Regions from separate parts of the Variovorax sp. 278MFTsu5.1 genome, predicted to be linked through region 3. Evidence: predicted binding sites of a transcription regulator. Region 3 holds the regulator's gene; each other region holds the start of a gene.

Region 1 (5,583 bases), 1.7 Mb from region 3:
GCTCGCGGATGCGGCCGTCGAGCGGGCTGGTCGAGCAGCGTGCCGAGAGCTCGCGCTGCTCGCTGAGCACCGAGGTTTCGCCGATGCGCACCGAAGCATCGGCCGACACCTGCAGGCTCTGCACGTCCAGCCCCGCGGGCAGGCAGGCGAAGGTGACCGAGCGCGCGCCGGCCGCGACGCGCGCCACGCGCTCCACGGTGGCGCTGCCGGGGTAGACCTTGACCTGGGTGATGCGCGAGTCGGTGGCTGCCGTGGAGGGTTGTGTAGTCGCCTGACCCTGGGCGCTCAGGCTCAGGACCAGCAGGACGGCGGCACCGGCGGTGGCGCGGAGGAGGGCGGAAGTCGATGCTTTCATGGGATGCCTCTGGAGCGAAGGTGATGAATGACCCAGGCTCATACGGGCGGCCCCGGCGATCGGGGTTAAGGCATCGTCAAAAAAACTTCATGCAGCCGGCGGCGCTGTCGCCAATGCAACCGGCACGGCGTTTCCGGTCGCGCGCGCGACGGCGGATGCGGTGCGTGCTTCATAGAGTGGTTGCATCGTCTTTCCACCCAACCCCGGACAAGGACACACCGCCATGCTCGACACCATCCAGGCCATCAACAAGACCGCCGCCTTCAACCGCTGGGCCGGCTTCGAAGTGACCAGCGCTGCCAACGGCGAAGCCGAACTGCGCATGAACTGGCGCGAGGAGGATATGGGCCAGTACGCCGGCTTCCTGCATGCCGGAATGATCGGCGCGATGCTCGACACCGTGAGCGGCTACGCGGCCGCCACCGTGGCGGGCCGCGTGCTGGCGTCGCATTTCTCGGTGAACTGCGTCTCGCCCGCCATCGGCCGCGCCTTCGTGGCGCGCGGGCGGGTGGTGAAGGCCGGGCGCAAGCAGGTGTTCGCGGCGGCCGAACTCTATGCGCAGGGCGAGGGTGCCGATTCGCTCAAGCTCGTGGCGACGGGGAACGCAATCCTGGTTCCGGTCGAAGATCCTGCTTCCGCGCTGCCGAAGAAGGCGCAGCCCGCGGCCTGAGCTTCAGCCCGAAGAGCGGCCGCAGCAGGTCGGTGCGGCGGATCAGCCCTTCCGTCAGCAGCCAGCAGCCCAGCAGCGTCAGCGCCACCAGCAGCGCGGGCTCCATGACCGGACCGAGCGCGAACGGGGCCAGCAGGGTCACGCCGGCGATGATCAGCGTCTGGTGCAGCACGTACCACGGGTACACCGACTCGTTGGCCCAGCGCAGCCAGGGCCAGGGGCGGTTCAGGTGGCGATGGCCGTGGCCGAGGATGGTCGCGACGGCCAGCCACAGGTAGAGCATGCGCAGCGTGTCCATCAGCAGGCCCGGGGGCGGGCTCTTCATGCCGGTGCGCAGCGCGATGAAGGCGGCGATCACCGCGACCGCCAGCGCGAGCGACATGCGGCGCAGCCGTTCCAGCTCCTTCCACACGCCGGTGTCCACGCCCATCCAGTAGCCGTAGAGGAACATCGTGAAGTAGAGGCTGTGCAGGTGGAAATCGCGCACCAGGTTGTGCGTGGCCGGAAAGCGCGAGGCCAGCAGCACCGTGAAGACCAGCAGCGGCACCACCGGCAACAGCAGCAGCTTCCAGCCGCGCAGGCCGTTGAAGGCTGCGCGCAGCCGCTGGCCGGCAGCGGATTTCCACAGCGGCAGCGTCAGCGCGACCAGTGCCGTGTAGGTAAATAGATAGGGCAGGTACCAGAGGTGGTTCCAGGTGATGCCGAACTCCGCGCCGTCGAAGGCCTGCTTCGGCCAGGGCTGGGCCATCGACAGGTAGCGCAGCAGGAAGGCGCCGAAGCCCGGCGCGACCATCCCGTTGGCCACGCCCTGCGCGTAGGCCTGGTAGGGCACGATCACCGCCATGCCGAAGGCCAGCGGCAGCATCAGCCGCAGGCCCCGGCTGCGCAGCAGGCCCCAGGTGCCCTGGCCCCGGCTCAGGAAGCCGAGCGACACGCCCGAGATCAGGAAGACCAGGTCCATGCGCCACAGGTTCAGGATGCGCATCGGCCATTGCAGCCATTCGGCCGCGTGCGGGCTCTTGAGGTGCCAGGGCCAGTCGGCCACGTAGTACATGCCCACGTGATAGAGGATGACGAAGAGGAAGGCCAGCGCGCGCAGGGCGTCGATGTCGTGGCGGCGGTGGTCGAATGGAATTGCTGGAACGGGATCGGCGGTCATGGGCGGCTCCTCGAAGCGGGAAGGCCGCCATGCTCGGCCCGGCCGCCCCGCGCGGCGCGGCCGGGGGACGGATCGCTCCCGCTTTGTGACGAGCGGTGGCCCGCGGGGACGAAATCCGGCCCCGAAAAGCCGTCCCGGGGCCCGTTTTCGGGAGAATCCCGGCCATGGGAGACCCCCGCAAGAACCTGTACGAACGCTACGCGCCGATCCGCCGTCCGCTGGAGGTGGCTTTCTGGATCGTGCTGATGACGCTGCAGGCCGCGTTCAGCACCATGGTGGCGATCATGGACGTGCGCACGCGCGCCGTGCCCCGGCCCAACTGGGAGGTCGCGACCTGGGAGGTGTCGAGCCACCTGGTGCTGTTGCTGCTGGTGCCGGCGCTGGCGGCGGTCGAGCGCCGGCTGTCGCCGCTGGCGCGCACCCATCTGCTGCGCTTCCTGGCCTGGCACCTGGTGGCGAGCGTGGTGTTCAGCGTGGTGCACGTGGCAGGCATGTTCGGGCTGCGGTCGATGGTCTACGCCATGGCGGGCGAACGCTACGACTTCTGGAACTGGGCCGGCCAGTGGAGCTACGAGTACCTGAAGGACGTGCGGGTGTACGCGAGCATCGTGTTCGGCATCTGGGCGTACCGGCTGTTCCTGCTGCGTCTGCAGGGGGAGGCGCGGGTGCTGGATGCGCCGGAGGAGGGCGTGACTGCGCCGGCTCCCGTCCCGATTCCGGCTCTGGCGGCACCGGAGGGATTCGAACCCTCCGTGCCCGACGCACCCCCGCCACCGCCAGCCCGCCCCGAACGCTTCCTGGTGCGCAAGCTGCGCCGCGAATTCCTCATCGCCGCCACAGACATCGACTGGCTCCAGGCCGAGGGCAACTACGTCGGCCTGCACGTCAACGGCCACGACTACCTGCTGCGCTCCACGCTGACCGACTTCCTGGCCCAGCTCGACCCGGCGCTCTTCGTGCGCGTGCACCGCAGCCATGCAGTGAACCTGGGGCGCATCAAGGAAATCGAGCCGCTGGACGGCGGCGACGCCCGGCTGCACATGCGCGACGGCACCACCGTGCCCTGCAGTCGCCGCTATCGCGATGCCCTGCGCACGGGCATCGGCGCGGCCTGATCCGGTGCGCGGCGGGCCGTGATCGGCCCGGTATTGGTTCATTTCGCACCATCAGAGAGCTTTCAGGCACCATTTTTGCTTCATTGGCCCGCCGCGCCGGTTGATTCAGGTGCGACGCACCAATTCAAACCAAAAATCCGCAAGAAGCTCCAATGGACGCACTCAAACAGGGCGCAGACGCGCTGTTCATCCTTCTCGGCGCCATCATGGTCCTGGCCATGCACGCCGGCTTTGCCTTTCTCGAACTGGGCACCGTGCGCAAGAAGAACCAGGTCAATGCGCTGGTGAAGATCCTGGTCGACTTCTCGGTCTCGACCATCGTGTATTTCCTGGTGGGCTACGGCGTGGCCTACGGCACGCATTTCTTCGTGAGCGCCACCGAGCTGTCGGCCAGGAGCGGCTACGAGCTGGTGAAGTTCTTCTTCCTGCTGACCTTCGCCGCGGCCATACCGGCCATCATCTCGGGCGGCATTGCCGAGCGCGCCAAGTTCTGGCCGCAGCTCATCGCCACGGCGGTGATCGTCGGCTTCGTCTACCCGCTCTTCGAGGGCATCGCCTGGAACAAGCACTTCGGCATCCAGGAATGGATCGCCTCGCTGACGGGCCACGAGTTCCACGACTTCGCTGGCTCCGTCGTGGTGCATGCGGTGGGCGGCTGGCTGGCGCTGCCGGCGGTGCTGCTGCTGGGGGCGCGGCGCAACCGCTACCGCGGCGACGGCTCGCTGAGCGCGCATCCGCCGTCGAACATCCCGTTCCTGGCGCTGGGCGCGTGGGTGCTGTGCGTGGGCTGGTTCGGCTTCAACGTGATGAGCGCGCAGAGCATCGACAAGATCTCCGGCCTGGTGGCCGTGAACTCGCTGATGGCGATGGTCGGCGGCACGCTGGTGGCGCTGGCCATGGGCAAGAACGACCCGGGCTTCGTCTACAACGGCCCGCTCGCCGGCCTGGTGGCGGTGTGCGCCGGCTCCGACCTGATGCACCCGCTGGGCGCGCTGGTGGTGGGCGGCGTGGCCGGCGGCATCTTCGTCAAGCTGTTCACGCTCACGCAGAACAAGTGGAAGATCGACGACGTGCTCGGCGTGTGGCCGCTGCACGGCCTGTGCGGCACCTGGGGCGGCATCGCGGCGGGCATCTTCGGCACGCAGGCGCTGGGCGGCATCGGCGGCGTGAACGTGTGGGCGCAACTCATCGGCACCGTGATGGGCGTGGCCTGGGCCGCACTGGCTGGCGCGGCGGTGTACGGCGCGCTCAAGGCGGTGGCCGGACTGCGGCTGTCGCAGGAAGAGGAATACGACGGCGCCGACCTGTCGATCCACCACATCTCGGCGACACCGGAGCGCGAAGTCAACTGGTAAGCGGCAAGGTGCAGCGGCTTGGGCTATTCTCGGCGCCCCTTACAACCGCCGAGGAGTAGACCCATGACAACGACACCCGCTCGCTGGCTGCGCAAAGGCGTCGCCGCACTGGCCGGCAGCCTGCTGATCCTTTCGTTCTCTTCCGTGGCGCAGGCCGGCGCGCCGCAGGTCAAGACCCAGGCGCCGGGCTTCTACCGGATGATGCTCGGCGACTTCGAGGTGACGGCGCTGTTCGACGGCACCCTCGACCTCGAGCCCAAGAAGCTGCTCACCAACACCACCCAAGCTCAGGTCGGCAAGCTGCTCGACCGCGGCTTCGAGAAGGACGCCGTGCCCACATCGGTGAACGGCTACCTCATCAACACAGGCAGCAAGCTGGTGCTGGTCGACACCGGCGCCGGCGGCCTCTTCGGCCCCACGCTCGGCAACCTGCAGGCCAACCTCAAGGCCGCGGGCTACCAGCCCGAGCAGGTCGACGACGTGCTCATCACCCACATGCACGGCGACCACGTCGGCGGCCTGGTGCAGGACGGCAAGCTGGTCTTTCCCAACGCCACCATCCACGCCGGGCAGGAAGACGCCGACTTCTGGCTGAACAAGGCCAACCTGGAGAAGGCCTCCGCCGAGATGAAGGGCTTCTTCCAGGGCGCGATGGCCTCGCTCAACCCCTACGTGGAAGCCGGCAAGTTCAAGGGCATGAAGGGCGGCACCGAACTGGCGCCCGGCATCAGGGCCGTGCCCGCCCACGGCCACACGCCCGGTCACAACATCTACGTCGTCGAGTCCAAGGGCCAGAAGCTGGTGCTGTGGGGCGACCTGATGCACGTGGCCGCCGTGCAGTTCGCGCAGCCGCAGATCACCATTTCGTTCGACGTCGACTCCAGGCCCGCAGCGGCCGAGCGCAAGAAGGCGTACGCCGACGCGGCCAA
Region 2 (5,583 bases), 280 kb from region 3:
TCGGCCGATTCGATGCGGAAGGCGTCGAGCGCGATGTCCTGCGTGGCCGAGCCGAAGGCCACCAGCAGCGCGCACCACACCAGCGGCGTGAGCCCGTGGCGCGGATCGTTGACCGCCATGCCCGCCAGCCCTGCGATGACCATGCACTGCGCCAGCAGCAGCCAGCCCCGGCGGCGTCCCAGCAAGGTGGTGAGCGGCGGCAGCGGCAGCCGGTCGACCAGCGGCGCCCAGACCCACTTGAAGCCGTAGGCCAGCCCGACCCAGCTCAGGTAGCCGATGGTGGTGCGGTCGATGCCCGCTTCGCGCAGCCGGAAGCTCAGCGTGCCCAGCACCAGCAGCAGCGGCAGCCCGGCCGAGAAGCCCAGCGCCAGCATGCGCAGGGTGGCGGGCTCCAGGTAGACCTTCAGCGCGTCGCGCCAGGGCGGTGAGGTGGGCGTGGGGGTTTCTGCGGGCGAGGCGGACATGTGCCCTGGATTGTCCATGAGCGACGGCCCGGGTTCCCGGGCTTCTTGTCTTCATTTGTTCCTATCATCCCGCTCCTATGTGCACACGATGCGATCGCCCCTTCACCGACGTTCCCGCCCCCTCCGCAGCTTCCGCGTGGCATCCGCGGCGAGCCTTCCTGCTGGCGGCGGCCGGCGCGGTCCTCGCGAAGCCGGCCCTGGCGCAGGTCGACGTGGGCAAGGCCTCGGTGGCCCGGAACATCGTGCCGGTCGAGCAGATCGAGACGGCCGGCGTGCAGCAGTACGGCCAGCTGCTCGAGCAGGCACGCGCCAAGGGGGCGCTCGCGGGCGAGAGCAATCCGCAGCTGCAGCGCCTGCGGGCCATCGCCAGGCGGCTCATTCCGTTCGCGATGCCGTGGAATTCGCGCGCCCGAGACTGGAAGTGGGAGGTCAACCTGATCGGCAGCAAGCAGATCAACGCCTTCTGCATGCCCGGCGGCAAGATCGCCTTCTTCACAGGCATCCTCGACCAGCTGAAGCTCACCGACGACGAGGTCGCGATGGTGATGGGCCACGAGATGGCTCACGCCCTGCGCGAGCATGCACGCGCCCGCCTGGCCAAGAGCGCGGGCACGGGCGCCGCGCTCTCCATCGGTGCGCAGCTGCTCGGCTGGGGGCAGGTAGGCGACCTGGCCGCGCGCGCCGGCACGCAGCTCATCACCCTCAAGTTCAGCCGCAGCGACGAGACAGAGGCCGATCTCGTCGGGCTCGAACTGGCGGCGCGGGCGGGCTATGACCCGAAGGCGTCGGTCTCGCTGTGGCAGAAGATGGCCACGGTGTCCAGGAATCAGGGCGGCCTGAGCTTCCTCTCGACGCACCCGAGCGGTCCGGACCGCATCTCGAAGCTCGAAGCGAACCTGCCGAAGGTCGAGAAGCTCTACCGCGACGCAAGGAAGAGCTGACTTGCATGACTCCCTCTCCCCCTGGGGAGAGGGCGGGGGTGAGGGCTACGGCCTCTAGATAAGAGTCGCGCTTCATCTTCCGCACCTGCCCTCACCCCAACCCTCTCCCCGAGGGGGAGAGGGAGCCAAGCCCGGGGGAGGGAGCCCAAAGCCCGAGGGGAGCGGGCCAATCCCCGCACGATTCCGATCTGCGCCACGGTGCGCTTGCGCTGGCATGCCGCTTGCATCTCAACTTGTACACATGTTTGGATGCCTGAAGATGGTGCACGAAGAAAACCCGAAAAGCGGAACGCCAGAAGCGGCCTGGATCGCCAGGTTCGCCTCGCCTGTGGCACACACGCACGCCGCCGTGGCGCTGGATTTCGCCCTGCCGCTCGCGGGCCTGCGCTTCGCTGTCAAGGACAACATCGACGTGGCCGGCGTGCCCACCACCGCCGCCTGCCCGGCCTTCGAGCGCCTGCCCGAGGTGCACGCGACCGTGGTGCAGCGCCTGCTCGAAGCCGGTGCATTGCTGGCCGGCAAGACCAATCTCGACCAGTTCGCCTGCGGCCTGAACGGCACCCGCTCTCCTTATGGCGAGGTGCCCAACGCTTTCGACGCGCGCTATGTATCGGGCGGCTCCAGTTCGGGCTCGGCCTGTGTGGTGGCCACGGGCGAGGCCGACTTCGCGCTGGGCACCGACACCGCCGGCTCCGGCCGCGTGCCGGCCGGGCTCAACAACATCGTCGGCCTGAAGCCTTCGCGCGGCCTGCTGAGCGCCTTCGGCGTGGTGCCCGCCGCGCAGAGCGCCGACTGCGTCTCCATCTTCGCGCGCACCGTCGCCACCGCGGTCGACGTGCTGCTCGCAGCCGCCGGCCACGACGCGCGCGATCCGTACTCCCGCGAGATCGACTTGCGCCGCGAGCCGCTGCCCGCGCGCTTCCGCTTCGGCGTGCCCGACAGGCTCAGCTTCTTCGGCGACGCCGCCGCCGAGCAGGCCTTCGGCGATGCGGTCGCGCGGCTGCTCGCCATGGGCGGCACGCCCGTCACCATCGCCTACGCGCCGCTCGCGGAAGCGGCCGCCATGCTCTACGAAAGCGCACTCGTCGCCGAGCGCTACGCCGCGGTGCGCGAGTTCTTCGACGCGCATGCCGACGACGTGATCGAGCCCGTGCGCGGCATCCTCGCCAGCGGCCGGGGCTACAGCGCCGCCGACCTGTTCGACGCACAGACCAGGCTGCGCGCCATCGCGCAGAAGGTCGAGCCGATGTGGCGCGACATCGACCTGCTGCTCGTGCCCACCGCGCCCACGCACTACACGCGCGAGCAGATGCGCGCCGATCCGGTCGCGCTCAACCGCAACCTCGGCGCCTACACCAACTTCGTCAACCTGCTCGACTACGCCGCGCTCTCGGTGCCCAGCAGCCTGCGCGCGGACGGCCTGCCTTTCGGCATCACGCTGATCGGCCCCTGCGGCAGCGATCTCGCACTCGCCGAGCTGGGCCAGCGCTTCCACCACGCCACCGGCCTTGCGCAGGGCGCGACAGGCGAGCCTCTGCCGCCGCCGCGTGCGATTCCGGGGCTCGCGGCGGCGGGTGCCGGCACCTTGCCGATCGCCGTCGTCGGTGCGCATCTCTCGGGCATGCCGCTCAACAGCCAACTGACCGAGCGCGGCGCGACCCTGGTGCGCGCCACCACCACCTCGCCCGCCTACAGGCTGCACGCGCTGCCGGGCACCGTGCCGCCCAAGCCCGGACTGCGTCGCGTGGCCGAAGGCGATGAAGGCGCCGCCATCGCGCTGGAGGTGTGGGCCGTGCCGCTCGCGCAGGTCGGCAGCTTCCTCGCGCTGATCCCGCCACCGCTGGGCCTCGGCAGCGTGGAGCTGGCCGACGGCAGCTGGGTGAAGGGCTTCATCTGCGAAGGCCACGCGCTGGACGGCGCGCAGGACGTGAGCCATCACGGCGGCTGGCGCGCATACGTCGCGAGCCGCGCCACCCCGAGTTCCAACTGATCAGAGGAGTTCCGATGAGCATCCAACAACACTCTCCCGCCGCACGCCGGCGACGCCAGCTGCTGCAGGCCGGCGCCGCGGGCATGGCAGTGCTGGCCGCGCCCGCCATCGTGCGCGCGCAGGGCGCGGCTGCGAAGCTGCGCATCGGCTTCTGGCCGGTGGCCGCCGGCCTGCCGTTCTTCGCGGCGGTCGACAAGGGCTACTTCAAGGAAGCCGGCCTGGACGTGGAGCCGCTGAAGTTCGCCGGCGCGCAGCAGGTGATGGAAGGCATGCTCGCGGGCCGCTGCGACGGCAGCGCCAACGGCACGGGCTCCGCCAATCTCGCGATCGGCGAGATCGCGCAGCCCGGGCTGTTCAAGATTTTCTGCACCAACCCGAGCAACGCGAAGTACGTGCTCGACGAATTCATCGTCGCCAAGGACAGCCCCGTCAAGTCGGTGGCCGAGCTGGCCGGCAAGAAGGTCGCATCGGGCCCCGGCATCCAGAACGTCACGCTGTGCAAGACCATGCTGGAGCGCGCGGGCGCCAAGGGCGCGACCGTGAGCGAGCTGCCCATCGGCCAGCACGTGGCTGCGCTGGTCGCGGGCCAGGTCGACGCCTGCTACACGCTGGAGCCCACCGGCACCGTGGGCCGCATGAACGGCACCACGCGCGTCGTCGAGGCCGGCGTGGTCGCGAAGTACATCCTCGGCGACCCGATGGCGCCGTGGCACGGCGGCGCGGCCAGCCTCACCAGCGACTTCATCAGGAAGAACCCCGAGGTCGCGAAGAAGTACATAGCCGCCTACGCACGCGGCGTGGAGCTGGTGCGCAGCAAGCCCGACGAGGCACGCCAGTTCATGAAGGGCTACACCGCCATCGAAGGCAAGCTCACCGCCGAGGTGCCGCTCGCGTCGTACATGCTCTACAACGAGTTCAAGCCCAGCGACGTCGCGTACTTCCAGAAGTTCTACGACCTGTTCACCGAGAAGGGCATCTTCGAGAAGAAGGTCGCGGTGGACACGCTGCTCTACAAGGCCTGAAGACCATGGCCGAAGCAAGCTCGACCACGGCCGCGCCGTGGACCCCGCCGGCCAGCGCGGCCACCGCCGCGCCGAAGCCGCCGCTGCGCGACCGCCTGCTGCCCTTCATCGGACCGGTGGTGCTGTTCATCGTGTGGGACCTGGTGGTGCGGCTCGGTTTCATCAAGCCGATCCTGCTGCCCACGCCGGCCGACACCGTCGCGGCGCTCATCACAGGCCTGGCCGGCGGCCCGCTGCTCGCCGACTTCGCCATGACCGTGTGGCGCACCGTGCAGGCCTTCGTCATCGCGGCGGCCATCGGCGTGCCGCTGGGGGTGCTGCTGGGCAGCAACGAGCGCGCCTACCGCAGCGTGGAGTTCCTGATCGACTTCTTCCGCTCCACGCCGTCGTCCGCGCTCATCCCGCTGTTCCTGCTGATCTTCGGCGTGAGCGACGTCAACAAGGTGGCCATCGCCGCCTTCGGCGCGCTGCTCATCGTGGTGTTCAACAGCGCCTACGGCGTGATGAACGCGCGCAAGCAGCGCGTGATGGCGGCGCGCGTCATGGGCGCATCGCGCTGGCAGATCTTCAAGGACGTGCTGGTGTGGGAAAGCCTGCAGCCCAGTTTCGTGGGCCTGCGTTCGGCGGTGTCGATGGCGCTGGTGATCGTCATCGTGGCCGAGATGTTCATCGGCTCCGACACGGGGCTCGGCCACCGGATCATCGACGCGCAGCAGGTGCTCAACGTGAAGAGCATGTACGCGGCGATTCTTTCGGCGGGTGCGCTGGGCTATGCGCTGAACGTCCTCTTCCTGGTCGCCGAACGCCGCATCGTGCACTGGAGCGGAAGATGAAAGTCACGCAGGACATCGTCGTCAACGGCCCGGTGTACGCCGACGTTCCGAAGCCGGTCTTCAAACCCGGCCCGGCAGGCACGCACATCACCATCCGAGGGCTCACCAAGTACTTCGCGGGCTGGCCGCTGTACGAGAACTTCGACCTCGACATCCCGAAGCACGCGATCGTCTCGGTGTTCGGCCCCAACGGCTGCGGCAAGTCCACGCTGATCAACATGATCGCGGGGCTGATCCCCGTCGACTCGGGCGAGATCCTGTTCGACGGCAAGCAGCGCAAGGACACCAAGATCGGCTACGTGTTCCAGAACTACCGCGAGGCGATGTTCCCGT
Region 3 (5,583 bases):
GGCGGCCGCCGCCAAGCCCGCGGGCGGGCCGGCCAGGAACGCCAACTACGTGATCGACCCGACCCACACCTTCGTGATGTACGAGATGGGCCACTACGGCACCACCACCAACCGCGGCCGCTTCAGCACCAAGGACGGCTCGGTGCAGATCGACGGCACCGGCGCCAGCGGCAAGGTCGACATCACGATGGACATCAGCTCCATCAACACCGGCGTCGACCTGCTCAACCGCCACGTGCAGAGCAAGGACTTCTTCAACGTGGCCGAGTTTCCGACCGGCCGCTTCGTGGCCGACCGCATCGACTTCTCCGGCGACAAGGTGGTCGACGTGCCCGGCAAGCTCACGCTGATGGGCCAGACCCGCCCGGTGACGCTGAAGGCCGTGCGCTTCAACTGCTACCTGAGCCCGCTGATCAACCGCCAGGTGTGCGGCGGCGACTTCGAGACCACCGTGGAGCGCAGCGACTGGGGCATCACCTGGGGCCTGAACTTCGGCTTCGAGAACAAGGTGAAGCTGCTGGTGCAGGTCGAGGCGGTCAACGTGCAGTGACACCGGAGGCGACACCATGATGGACACCACCCTCGCCCTGCTCGGCATCGCCGGCGCCATGACCGTGGGCGCGATGAGCCCCGGCCCCAGCTTCGTGATGGTGGCGCGCACCGCAGTGACTTCGCGCGCCGACGGCCTCGCCGCCGCGCTGGGCATGGGCGCGGGCGGGCTGGTCTTCGCGATCGCCGCGCTGGCGGGGCTGCAGGCGGCATTCCTCGCGGTGCCGGCGCTGTACCTGGCGATCAAGGGGCTGGGCGGTGCGTACCTCGTGTACCTGGGTTTGCGCATCTGGCGTGGCGCGCGGCAGCCGCTGGCGGTGGCGCAGGAAGCCGGCGATCCGGCACAGCGCCCGCAGGGTCGGGGAAAGCGCACCTTCCTGCTGGGCCTGGCCACGCAGGTGAGCAACCCGAAGACGGCCGTGGTCTACGCGAGCATCTTCGCGGCCTTCCTGCCGCGCGAGGTGCCGCTGGTGCTGGCGCTCACGGTGCCGGCGGTCATCTTCTGCATCGAGACGGGCTGGTATTCGATCGTGGCGCTGGCGCTCTCTTCGGCGGCGCCGCGCTCTGCCTACCTGCGCTACAAGGTTTGGATCGACCGCGCAGCCGGCGGCGTGATGGGGCTGCTGGGGCTGCGGCTCGTGTGGTCGGCAGTTCGCGGCACCTGAGGCTGCAGAGCTACAGCAGGCTCTCGGGCGTCAGCGGCGCCAGGATCTCGAGCATGGTCCGGTCCCAGAAGCCGGAGTCGGGCTCCTCGGTCAGCACGGTGACCTTGCCGCCGCCCTCGTCGCTGACCCATTCGATGCGCGACTCGTTGCTGCCGTCGGCGAAGCGCAGCCTGTAGGCGCCCTGCTGCTTGAGCACGTCGATGAGCTTCAGCGCCTGTTGCGCCATCTCGGGGCTGCGAATGAACAGGCCGATCTCGGTGTTGTGCGTTTCCGAGCGCGGATCGAAGTTCATCGAGCCGACGAAAAGAATGCGCTGGTCGATCACCGCCGACTTGGCATGCAGCCGGCCCACCGAGGTGCCGAAGAGGCCCAGGCGCACGCTGCTGCGGGTGCGCTTGGTGCTCAGCTCGTAGAGGTCGGCGCCGAGCTTGAGCATGTCGGGCCGGTAGCGGCGGTAGGCGGTGTGCACCAGCGGCTCATCGGTGGCGGCCAGCGAGTTGGTGACCACGCTGATCTTCACGTTGCGCCCGCGGATCTCGCGCATCACGTCGAGCCCCGAGGCGCCCGGGATCAGGTAGGGCGAGACGATGGTCACTTCCGAGCGGGCGCGGCGCATCTGCTCGACCACGTTGTAGCGCACGCTGTCGACGTCCAGCAGCGGCACGCCGCCGTAGGAGGCCGTCTTGCCGATCACGCGCTCGGGCGAATCGGCATAAGCCTCGGCGGTGGTCCAGATCAGGCCGAGCTTGCCGGCGTCCAGGTCTTCGGCCATCGGGCTGTAGCCGAGCAGGTCGTTGGGCGCGGGCTTCGGCGGCAGGGGCGTGGTGTCGGGGCCGGTGGCCAGTTCGAAGCGCTTCTGCAGTTCCTCGCGCGGCAGGTCGCTGGCCACCACGGACTGGATCGGCCGCACGTAGACGCTGTTCCAGTACTGGTCGAACAGGCTGCCCAGGCGCGGGACCAGCGCGCCGGTGACGAAGGTGTCGAGGTCGATGAAGTTCTCGCCCGAGGTGCGCCTGAAGTACTGGTTGCCGATGTTGCGCCCGCCCGCCACCGCCATCGCGCCATCGGCGATGAACAGCTTGTTGTGCATGCGGCGGTTGACGCGGCTGAAATCGAAGAGCGAGGCGGTGAAGCGCTTCAGCAGGCTGCCGCGGCCGGCCGGGAAGGGGTTGAACAGGCGCAGCTCCACGTTGGGCGTGGCAGCCAGGCCAAGCAGCAGCTCGTCCTCGCCGGAGGTGTAGAGGTCGTCCATCAAGAGCCGCACGCGCACGCCGCGCTGGGCGGCGTCGCGCAGGGTGCGCAGCAGGTAGCGGCCGGTCTCGTCGTTCTCTATCTGGTAGTACTGCACGTCGAGCGTGCGCTGCGCGCGGCGCGCGAGCTGGATGCGCGTGTCGAAGGCGAAATCGCCGCCGGGCATCAGGCGGAAGCCGCTGAGGTCGGGGTCGGGCTGGGAGGCCAGCGCGATCTTGCCCAGGGCGGTGTCGGCCGAGACGGCGATGGTCTTGGTGGGCGGGCGCGGGGCCTCGTCGGGCAGGGTGGCGCAGCCGGCGAACAGCAGCACCGCCGCCATGGCGAAGACCCAATGCCCGGCGCGCGACATCAGGCCATGGCTCATCGGCTTCTTTCTAGAGTGCCTTGCGCAGGTTGGCAGGGGCGATGCGCAATGCTTCGCGGTACTTGGCGACGGTGCGGCGCGCGCACTCGATGCCCTGCTCCTTCAGCATCTCGGAGATCTGGCTGTCCGACAGCGGCTTCTTCACGCTCTCCGAGCCGACGAACTGCTTGATGAGCGCGCGCACCGCGGTGCTCGACGCGTTGCCGCCGGTCTCGGTGCCCAGCGCCGAGCCGAAGAAGTACTTGAGCTCGACCGTGCCGAAGGGCGTGGCCATGTACTTGGCGGTGGTCACGCGCGAGATGGTGGACTCGTGCAGGCCCAGCTCGTCGGCGATCTCGCGCAGCACCAGCGGGCGCATGGCGAGCTCGCCGTGCACGAAGTAGCTCTTCTGCCGTTCGACGATGGCGTTGCTCACGCGCAGGATGGTGTCGAAGCGCTGCTGGATGTTCTTGATGAACCAGCGCGCCTCCTGCAGCCGCTGCGACAGCGCCTGGCTGCCCTCGCCCTTGTGCGACTTGAGCGCGCCGGCGTAGATGTCGTGCACGCGCAGCCGCGGCATCACGTCGGGGTTGAGCATGACGCGGAACTTCACGTTGGTGCCGCGCCCGGTCTTGGTGACGATCACGTCGGGAATGACGACGTTGCGTTCCACGTCGACGAAGCTGCGGCCCGGCTTGGGCTCCAGCCGCGCGATGACCTGCAGCGCCGAGCGCACCAGCTCCTCGCTGCTGCGGGTGAGCGTGGCCAGGCGCTTGAAGTCGCGGCGCGCGAGCAGCTCCATGGGCTGCTTGCAGATGGCCAGCGCGGTCTTGCGGACCAGCTCCTCTTCCTCGGTCTCGTCGTCGCTCGCCATGGCGCGCAGCTGGATGCTCAGGCACTCCCCGAGGTCGCGCGCGCCGACGCCGGCGGGCTCCAGGCTCTGCAGCAGGCCGAGCGCCACCTGGAAGTGGTGCACGAGGTCGTCGAACTCGTCGTTGTCGTCACCGGCCAGGCCCGAGGCCAGCGCGGGCAGCGAGTCTTCGAGGTAGCCGTCGTCGTTGAGCGATTCGATGAGAAAGCGCAGCGCGGCGCTGTCGCTCTCGTTGAGCCGCAGGCTCAGCGCCTGGCGGTGCAAAAAGGACTGCAGCGACTCCTGGCTGCGCGCGAGCTCGGTGGCATCGGCGCGCTCGTCGTCGCCGGCGTTGTTCTGGCGCGCGGGCGCGTCGCCGCCCCATTCGCTGTCGTCGGGCGCCATGTCGACGGTGCCGTCGCCTTCCCAGTCGGGCTCGCGCTCGGCGACTTCGGCGGCGGGGCCGTCGGAGTCGGCGGCCGCGGTGCTTTCCGTGGACGAACTGGTGGTGCTGCTGCTCGCGGCCGAGGGGGTGAAGTCGCTCTCGCCTTCGCCTTCACCGCCGTCGTCGCGGGGGACCGGCGCGTCGGCTGTGTCGAGCCCGAATTCCTCGCGCACCGCTTCTTCGGCTGTGCGCTCGAGGAACGGGTTCTCGTCGAGCATCTGCTCCACCTCCTGGCTCAGCTCGAGCGTGGAGAGCTGCAGCAGCCTGATTGACTGCTGCAGCTGCGGCGTGAGCGCCAGATGCTGCGAAACGCGAAGGGACAGCCCTTGCTTCATGATGGAAACCGCCCCCGCGCCTTACATGCGGAAGTGCTCGCCCAGGTACACCCTGCGTACCTCGGCGTTGTCGACGATCTCCGAAGGCGTGCCTTGTGCCAGCACGTGCCCGTCGCTGATGATGAATGCGTGGTCGCAGATGCCCAGCGTCTCGCGCACGTTGTGGTCGGTGATGAGCACGCCGATGCCGCGCTCCTTCAGGAAGCTGATGATGCGCTGGATCTCGATCACCGCGATCGGGTCGATGCCGGCGAAGGGCTCGTCCAGCAGGATGAAGCGCGGCTGCGTGGCCAGCGCGCGCGCGATCTCGACGCGGCGGCGCTCGCCGCCCGACAGCGCCAGCGCGGGCGAATCGCGCAGGTGGTCTACGCGCAGGTCGGCCAGCAGGTCGCTCAGGCGCTCCTCGATGTGCTCCTTCGACAGCGGCACCATCTTGCCCTTCGCGTCGGGCTCGCTCTGCAGCTCGAGCACGGCGCGCACGTTTTCCTCGACCGTGAGCTTGCGGAAGATGGAAGCTTCCTGCGGCAGGTAGCTCAGGCCCATGCGGGCGCGGCGGTGGATCGGCATGTGGGCGATCGGCTCGCCGTCGATGGTGATGTCGCCGGCATCGGCGCGCACCAGCCCCACGATCATGTAGAACGAGGTGGTCTTGCCGGCACCGTTCGGGCCGAGCAGCCCGACGACTTCGCCCTTCTGCACGTCGAGCGAAACGTCCTTCACCACCGTGCGGCTGCCGTAGCTCTTCTTCAGGCCGCGCGCGACCAGGCGGCTGCCCGGTGCGCCGTTGGCGTCCTGCGTTCCTGCGGATTCGATCACTTGCGCGTGTCTCCCTGGTCACTTCCGAGCGTGGTGCTCGGGCGCAGGCCCTTGCCGGGTGCCGGGGTGACTGCCGGAGGCGGTGCCTTGGCACCACCGGCCGGGGCCGAGGCGCCCGCGGCCGGCGCGGTGGCGGCCTTCGGGGTGAGGATGGTTCTGACGCGTCCGCCCGGTGCCGAGGCGTTCACGGCGGTGTTCGGGGGCACGGTCGAGCCATTGACGGTGTAGGTGTCGTTGCTCTGGTCGTAGACGATCAGGGCGCCCTGGCTCTCGTCGTTCGGCGTGGCGCCCAGCAGGCGGCGCATGACGGCGTTGCGGATGAACTTGAC
Region 4 (5,583 bases), on a different replicon from region 3:
GCTTCGTCTCGCGCCTGCGGCCGCTCATGCGTCCCGAGCGATGCGCCGAGAAAACGCCCGCCGCATGGACGGTGCAGAGGTATGTCGTCTTGGCTTCAGCGCGGTCGACAAAGCACCCAGACTTGAATGCTGGAGGACCGATTGGAAGATCGGCCCGTTGCCTCGGTCACGGCAGGAATCCAGCGACTGCGCCTGCCAGTGCTCAGCGACGGGACTTCTGAGGCTTTCAGCGCTGAACGGGGGGCAAGCAACCCCGACGCAGGTGGTAGGCTAGTCGATCAACAACTTGCGTCGGATCGAATTCATGAGTTTGGCGGCGGGGGCTGCAGCAGCGGACTTGGCCCAGCGGCAGCGCGACCGCCTGCCATTGGCCATGCAGCGTGCACAGGAGAAGCTTGCCTGTCTTGCGCCCTCCGGGGAGGCCACACCTTTGCTGAAGGCCTCCCAAAAAGCAAAGACGGTGGCACAGCGGGTGATCTAGCTGCAGCGAGCTGCATCGGCCTGGGCTCGACCGATGGAGGCACTCTCAGCTTGCCGAGCAGGGTGCAGTCATTGCTGCCAGATCCCGGTGACGATCTCTCTGATCGAGGCCCGTCTGCTGGGTCGCGCCAGCGGCAGGGCGCCGAGCGTGCCAAGACGCAGCCTGCGCGTCGCAGACCACGCGCAGGCCGAAAACCTGTCCGAGATGGAACGGCAGTTGCAAACGGGTCCGCTGACGCCTTGCCCGTTTCTTCGTGCAGACCGTTGCACCGTCTACGAGGCTCGCCCGGTGGCATGCCGCACCTTGCTCAACCTGGATGACGACGATCTGCTGTGCCGGCATTCGGGCGGAGGGAGCTCCCAGGTTCCCTATGCCGACGCCACAAAGCTCAAGGCCTTTGCACTGATGGCGCAGGCTGACACGCAATACGCGGATATTCGGGACTTCTTTCCAAGCATGCGGGATGGACTCTAGCCCTCTCCACGGTGCGTGCTTGGGAGGAAGAAACAGACAGGCAAAGCTCGGGATGCGCAGCTGGAATCGGCACCCGGCCCTTTTTGCAAGGCCCTGCTTGCTGAACGCAGGCGCGCGGGGCCTTCACAGGTTCGCGCCGGACTGATTGCGGGCGTCCGCATCATTGGCTTGCAGCAGGCCGAGTTTGCGCAGTGTCCGGTGGAAGTTGCTGCGGTCCATCCCAGCTTCACGCGCGGCGTTGGCCAGGTGACCCTGATGCCGCGTCAACATCTCATCGAGCCAGGCTCGCTGGAACGCCAGCGTGGCTTCACGCAATGTGCTGCGCACCGCAACCGCAGGGACCTGGCCCTCTGCCGGTAAGGACACGGCCTTCCTCCTCAGGTCAGCCGGAGCGCCAACTGCGGAGCTCTCCAACGCCAGGTGGCGTGGTTCGATGGCCGTCCAGCGTGCCCCGCGGGGCTGCTCCCTGACGGCCCGCAGTGATGCGCGGCTGATCACATGCTCAAGCTCGCGCACGTTGCCTGGCCAGACGTGCGCCAACAAGGCAGACTTCGACGCCGGCGAGAGCCGTAGATTGCGCGCGCCCAAGCGATGCTGGTTTTCCTCGAGGAAGCCGCCGGCGAGCGCGAGCACATCGCGTCCCCGTTCGCGCAGCGGCGCGACGACCAGCGGATAGACCGAAAGCCGGTGGTAGAGATCCGCGCGAAACCGTCCCTGCGCGATCGCCGCGGGCAAGTCACGGTTGGTGGCCGCAATCACGCGGACGTCGACCTTCAATGTGCGATCGCTCCCCGGGCGCTGCACTTCACCGCTTTGCAGCACGCGCAGCAGCTTGGCTTGCACGCTCAGCGGCAATTCTCCGACCTCGTCCAGAAAGAGCGTGCCACCGTCCGCGATCTCGAACTTGCCATCGCGGTCGTGCATGGCGCCCGTGAACGCGCCGCGCTTGTGGCCGAAGAGCTCGCTGTCCGCCAGCGCCTCGGGCAGTGCTGCACAGTTGACCTGCACGAGCGGCTGCTCGCTGCGACGCGAGCGCGCGTGCAGGCGTTGCGCCACCAGGTCCTTGCCCACGCCCGTCTCGCCCAGCAGCAGCACCGTCAGGTCAGACACGGCGACCGTCTCGATCTCGCTGTAAAGCTGCTTCATGGCCGCGCTGCTGCCCAGCAATTCGCGCGGTGCGCCGCGCCCAGCGCGCAGGGCGTGAGCCACGGCCTGCTCGCGCGCGGCGCGAGCTTCCATCTCGCGGATCGTCTGGACGGCCTCCACGCCCGCTTCCACGAGTGCCACGAGCGCCTCGACCTGGGCCGGGCTCACCGCGTTGAACGTGTGCGGCTCGAGGGCGTCGAGCGTGAGCAAGCCCCATGGGATGCCACGCAGACGCAGCGGTGCGCCCATGCAGTCATGCACCGGCAGGATGCCAGGCTGCCCCACGATCAGGCCATCGTAAGGGTCCGGCAAGCCGCAGTCATGGGCGAACCGCAGGCCTCGCGGACTGTCGAGCAGACGCGCAAAACGCGGGTGGGCAGCCACCGGGAACTGGCGTCCGAGTGTCTCGTCGCTCAAGCCGTCCACGGCCATCGGCCGGAGAACATCGCCTTCGAGTTGCAAGAGAGCAGCCGCATCGCATTGAACGAGTCCGCGCGCCGCGGCCAGAAGCGATCGGTATCTGCTCGCTTCAGCCGCCGAAGGCGGAAGGTCATGGGTCAAACTGACATCATTTGTGGTCATAAATACAACTGCTTGATGTTGTCAATTTGACCATTGCAAAAAAATCACCAATGGCGACAGGGACTTGGCTCATGGTTGTCGCTGGCACAGATCGTGAGATGTCGACACCGCCAACATCAATTCGGAAAAGCCATGAACCCGCAAACCATCGCCATCGTCAAGTCCACCGTGCCTGCGCTTCAGGCGCACGGCGAGGCCATTACCCGCCACTTCTACCGCCTCATGCTCGAGGGGCATCCTCAGCTGAAGGCATTCTTCAACGAAGCCCACCAAGCGGCCGGCAGCCAGGCTCGGGCGCTGGCAGGTGCGGTCGTCGCCTATGGAGCACACATCGACCGTCTGGAAGCCATTGGCGATGCGCTGCCGCGCATCATCCAGAAGCATGCGGCACTCGGCGTGCTGCCCGAGCACTACCCCATCGTCGGCAGCTACCTGCTGCGTGCCATCAAGGATGTGCTGGGCGCCGCCGCCACCGATGAAGTCATTGCCGCCTGGGGCGAGGCCTACGGCGCACTGGCCGACCTGCTGATTGCCGCCGAGGAAAAGGTCTACAGCACCAACGCAGCACAACCCGGAGGCTGGCGCGGAACGCGCGAGTTCCGCGTCGCGCGTCGCGAGGATGAAAGCGATGTCATCACGTCGTTCTACCTGGAGCCCACCGACGGCGGCGCGCTGCTCGCGTTCTCGCCTGGCCAGTACATCACGCTCGTGCTGGACATCGACGGCCAGCCGGTGCGACGCAACTATTCGCTGTCCGACGCGCCAGGCAAGCCGTGGTACCGCATCAGCGTCAAGAAGGAGGAGGGGGGCCGGGCTTCGAACTGGCTGCACAGCACTGCGACCGTCGGCGCGCGACTGCAGGTCCAAGCGCCGTGCGGCGACTTCGTGCTGCACCCCGCAGGAGAACAAACCCGTCCGCTGGTGCTGGTCACCGGGGGCGTGGGCATCACGCCGGCGATGAGCATGCTGGAATCCATGGCGCACACGGGTCGGCCGGTGCATTTCGTGCATGCGGCCCGTCACGGCGGCGCCCACGCCTTCCGCGCACGCGTGGATGCTCTGGCTGCGACGCATGCGAACGTGAAGCCGCTGTACGTCTACGACACGCCGCGCGCCGCCGACCGGCCACATGCAATCGGCTTCGTGAACCGAGAACTTCTGGCCCAGCTGCTGCCATCCGACCGCGACGTGGACCTGTATTTTCTCGGACCCAAGCCCTTCATGAAGGCCGTCTATGCCGACGGGCTGGCGCTTGGCATACCGAAGCAGCAGTTGCGCTACGAGTTCTTCGGCCCGCTGGAAACGCTCGAGTCCTAGGACACACGCGAGGCTCACGCATCGCCACCCGTCAGGTGGCCCGCGACGGCCGCAGGACGATCCGCAGCGCCCTCGCCTCGACAGGGCGCTGCCTCCGGAAAGGAAGAACGTTTCAGGGGATCTGGCTGTCAGTGGGGAGGGCGGACGTCGGAACAAGGTCACTGGATCTCGAGCGCGACTGGGACCAGAGCTTGCAGAAAAAGGATTCCAGGGCCCTGTTGAGAACGCTGGGTCGAATGCGGACCGACGGTGGACTCGATCATCGCGGACCTGCCGCAGTGCGCGCTCGAGACCCAGACCGTGTCGGGCTCGACAAGCACCACCTTGGCATCGCAATCGCTGTGCGACGCGCACATCAGGGAAGCCGCGCTTGATCACACTCGCCTCCCTGCGCGCGCTGGCAGTCGCGATGATGGAGATCTTGGGCGGTCGCTTGCCCAGGATCCGCGACACGTGGTCCGGGTCGAGCAGCCTGCCAGTCACGATGTAAATGGAACCGGTGACGCGCGCGATCTGGGACAGTCGCACTCCCCAACTGCAAGTGCCCATTGAGATCCTCGCGTCGCCGCAGGAAAAAGCAAACCCGCTGCCGTCGTCACGAAAAACCTTTTCAACTCGCCGCCGAAGAATTCGGCTCGCAAGGAAACCCTCACCTTCGACCGCGGCTATGCCGAATCGCTTTCACCGCTCAGCGCACGGTGCAAATCGCACACCGAGCCGAGGTCTTGAGCACGGGCGGGCGGAGTCCCCCCGGCACGCGAGATTGCGCTGGATGCGGTGCTGCAAGAAATCACGCGCCTTCTGTTCACACCTCCGACCGCATCGTTAGGCCACCAACGTGCCTGAATCCATCGCCGCTCCCGTGTACGGCAAACAGATGCGCACTTCTGCGCCGCCACCGGCGCGTGCTGAAGCGCTCGCGTGGCCGCCATGGGCCCTGCAGATCGCCTGCACGACCGACAGGCCCAGGCCGGTTCCGCCGGCGTGCCGCGAGCGAGACTGCTCGCTGCGCCAGAAGCGCTCGAAGAAGCGCGAGAAGTCCTTGTCATCGGATGAAACACCTGTGCCCCGGTCGCGAACGATCAATTCAACGCCCAGGTCTCGCTCCACAAGGTCAATCTCCACGATGCCCCCGTCACCTGCGTAGCGCACCGCGTTGTCGATGAGGGCCGACAGAGCCTGACCGAGCCGCGTCCTGTCCGCGCGCAGCGTCTGCCTGGCCTCGACATGGTTGACGGCCCGCACGCTGCGCGCCTGCAAGGCGGGGCTGGCCCAATGGATTCTTTCATCGACGAATTGCCGCGCGGCGAACTCGCTGATCTCCAGATGCAGTCGGCCACCCTGCGCGAGCGAAAGAACCTGCAGGTCACCGATGATGCGCTGGATCTGCTCCAACTGATCCAGGACCGTGGCGATCTGGCCCTCTTCGTACGGGAACACCCGATCCAGAATGCCCTGCAGTCGTCCCATCGCCGCAGTCAAAGGCGTGCGAAGTTCATGCGCGATGGCCGCACTCGAATCGTGGAGCTCCCTGTCGTACGCCTCCAAGCGCTGCGCCATCTTGTTGAAGTGCATCGCGAGGC

Evidence for each region. The regulator sigma-54, encoded in region 3, starts transcription at its own class of promoters, with help from an activator protein. The targets are predictions, from matches to a motif close to TGGCANGNAANCTGCTTT.
Region 1: the regulator sigma-54 is predicted to act here: its motif matches at 3,364-3,381, upstream of ABL844_RS10940 (ammonium transporter).
Region 2: the regulator sigma-54 is predicted to act here: its motif matches at 1,616-1,633, upstream of atzF (allophanate hydrolase).
Region 4: the regulator sigma-54 is predicted to act here: its motif matches at 2,766-2,783, upstream of hmpA (NO-inducible flavohemoprotein).

Annotation. Positions count from the first base shown of each region.
Region 1 is NZ_CP157622.1:2,415,313-2,420,895, forward strand. Features, by position in the region: gene ABL844_RS10920 (DUF4139 domain-containing protein) at 1-355, opposite strand, end outside; gene ABL844_RS10925 (PaaI family thioesterase) at 579-1,025, shown strand; gene ABL844_RS10930 (acyltransferase family protein) at 937-2,184, opposite strand; gene ABL844_RS10935 (LytTR family DNA-binding domain-containing protein) at 2,349-3,299, shown strand; gene ABL844_RS10940 (ammonium transporter) at 3,452-4,654, shown strand; gene ABL844_RS10945 (MBL fold metallo-hydrolase) at 4,718-5,583, shown strand, end outside.
Region 2 is NZ_CP157622.1:417,599-423,181, forward strand. Features, by position in the region: gene ABL844_RS01830 (AmpG family muropeptide MFS transporter) at 1-482, opposite strand, end outside; gene ABL844_RS01835 (M48 family metallopeptidase) at 542-1,405, shown strand; gene atzF (allophanate hydrolase) at 1,665-3,395, shown strand; gene ABL844_RS01845 (ABC transporter substrate-binding protein) at 3,410-4,417, shown strand; gene ABL844_RS01850 (ABC transporter permease) at 4,423-5,250, shown strand; gene ABL844_RS01855 (ABC transporter ATP-binding protein) at 5,247-5,583, shown strand, end outside.
Region 3 is NZ_CP157622.1:696,103-701,685, reverse strand. Features, by position in the region: gene ABL844_RS03090 (YceI family protein) at 1-550, shown strand, start outside; gene ABL844_RS03085 (LysE family translocator) at 567-1,214, shown strand; gene ABL844_RS03080 (phospholipase D family protein) at 1,225-2,829, opposite strand; gene rpoN (RNA polymerase factor sigma-54) at 2,840-4,438, opposite strand; gene lptB (LPS export ABC transporter ATP-binding protein) at 4,460-5,254, opposite strand; gene lptA (lipopolysaccharide transport periplasmic protein LptA) at 5,251-5,583, opposite strand, start outside.
Region 4 is NZ_CP157623.1:379,167-384,749, reverse strand. Features, by position in the region: gene ABL844_RS33930 (YkgJ family cysteine cluster protein) at 569-955, shown strand; gene norR (nitric oxide reductase transcriptional regulator NorR) at 1,079-2,683, opposite strand; gene hmpA (NO-inducible flavohemoprotein) at 2,816-4,000, shown strand; gene ABL844_RS33915 (ATP-binding protein) at 4,826-5,583, opposite strand, start outside.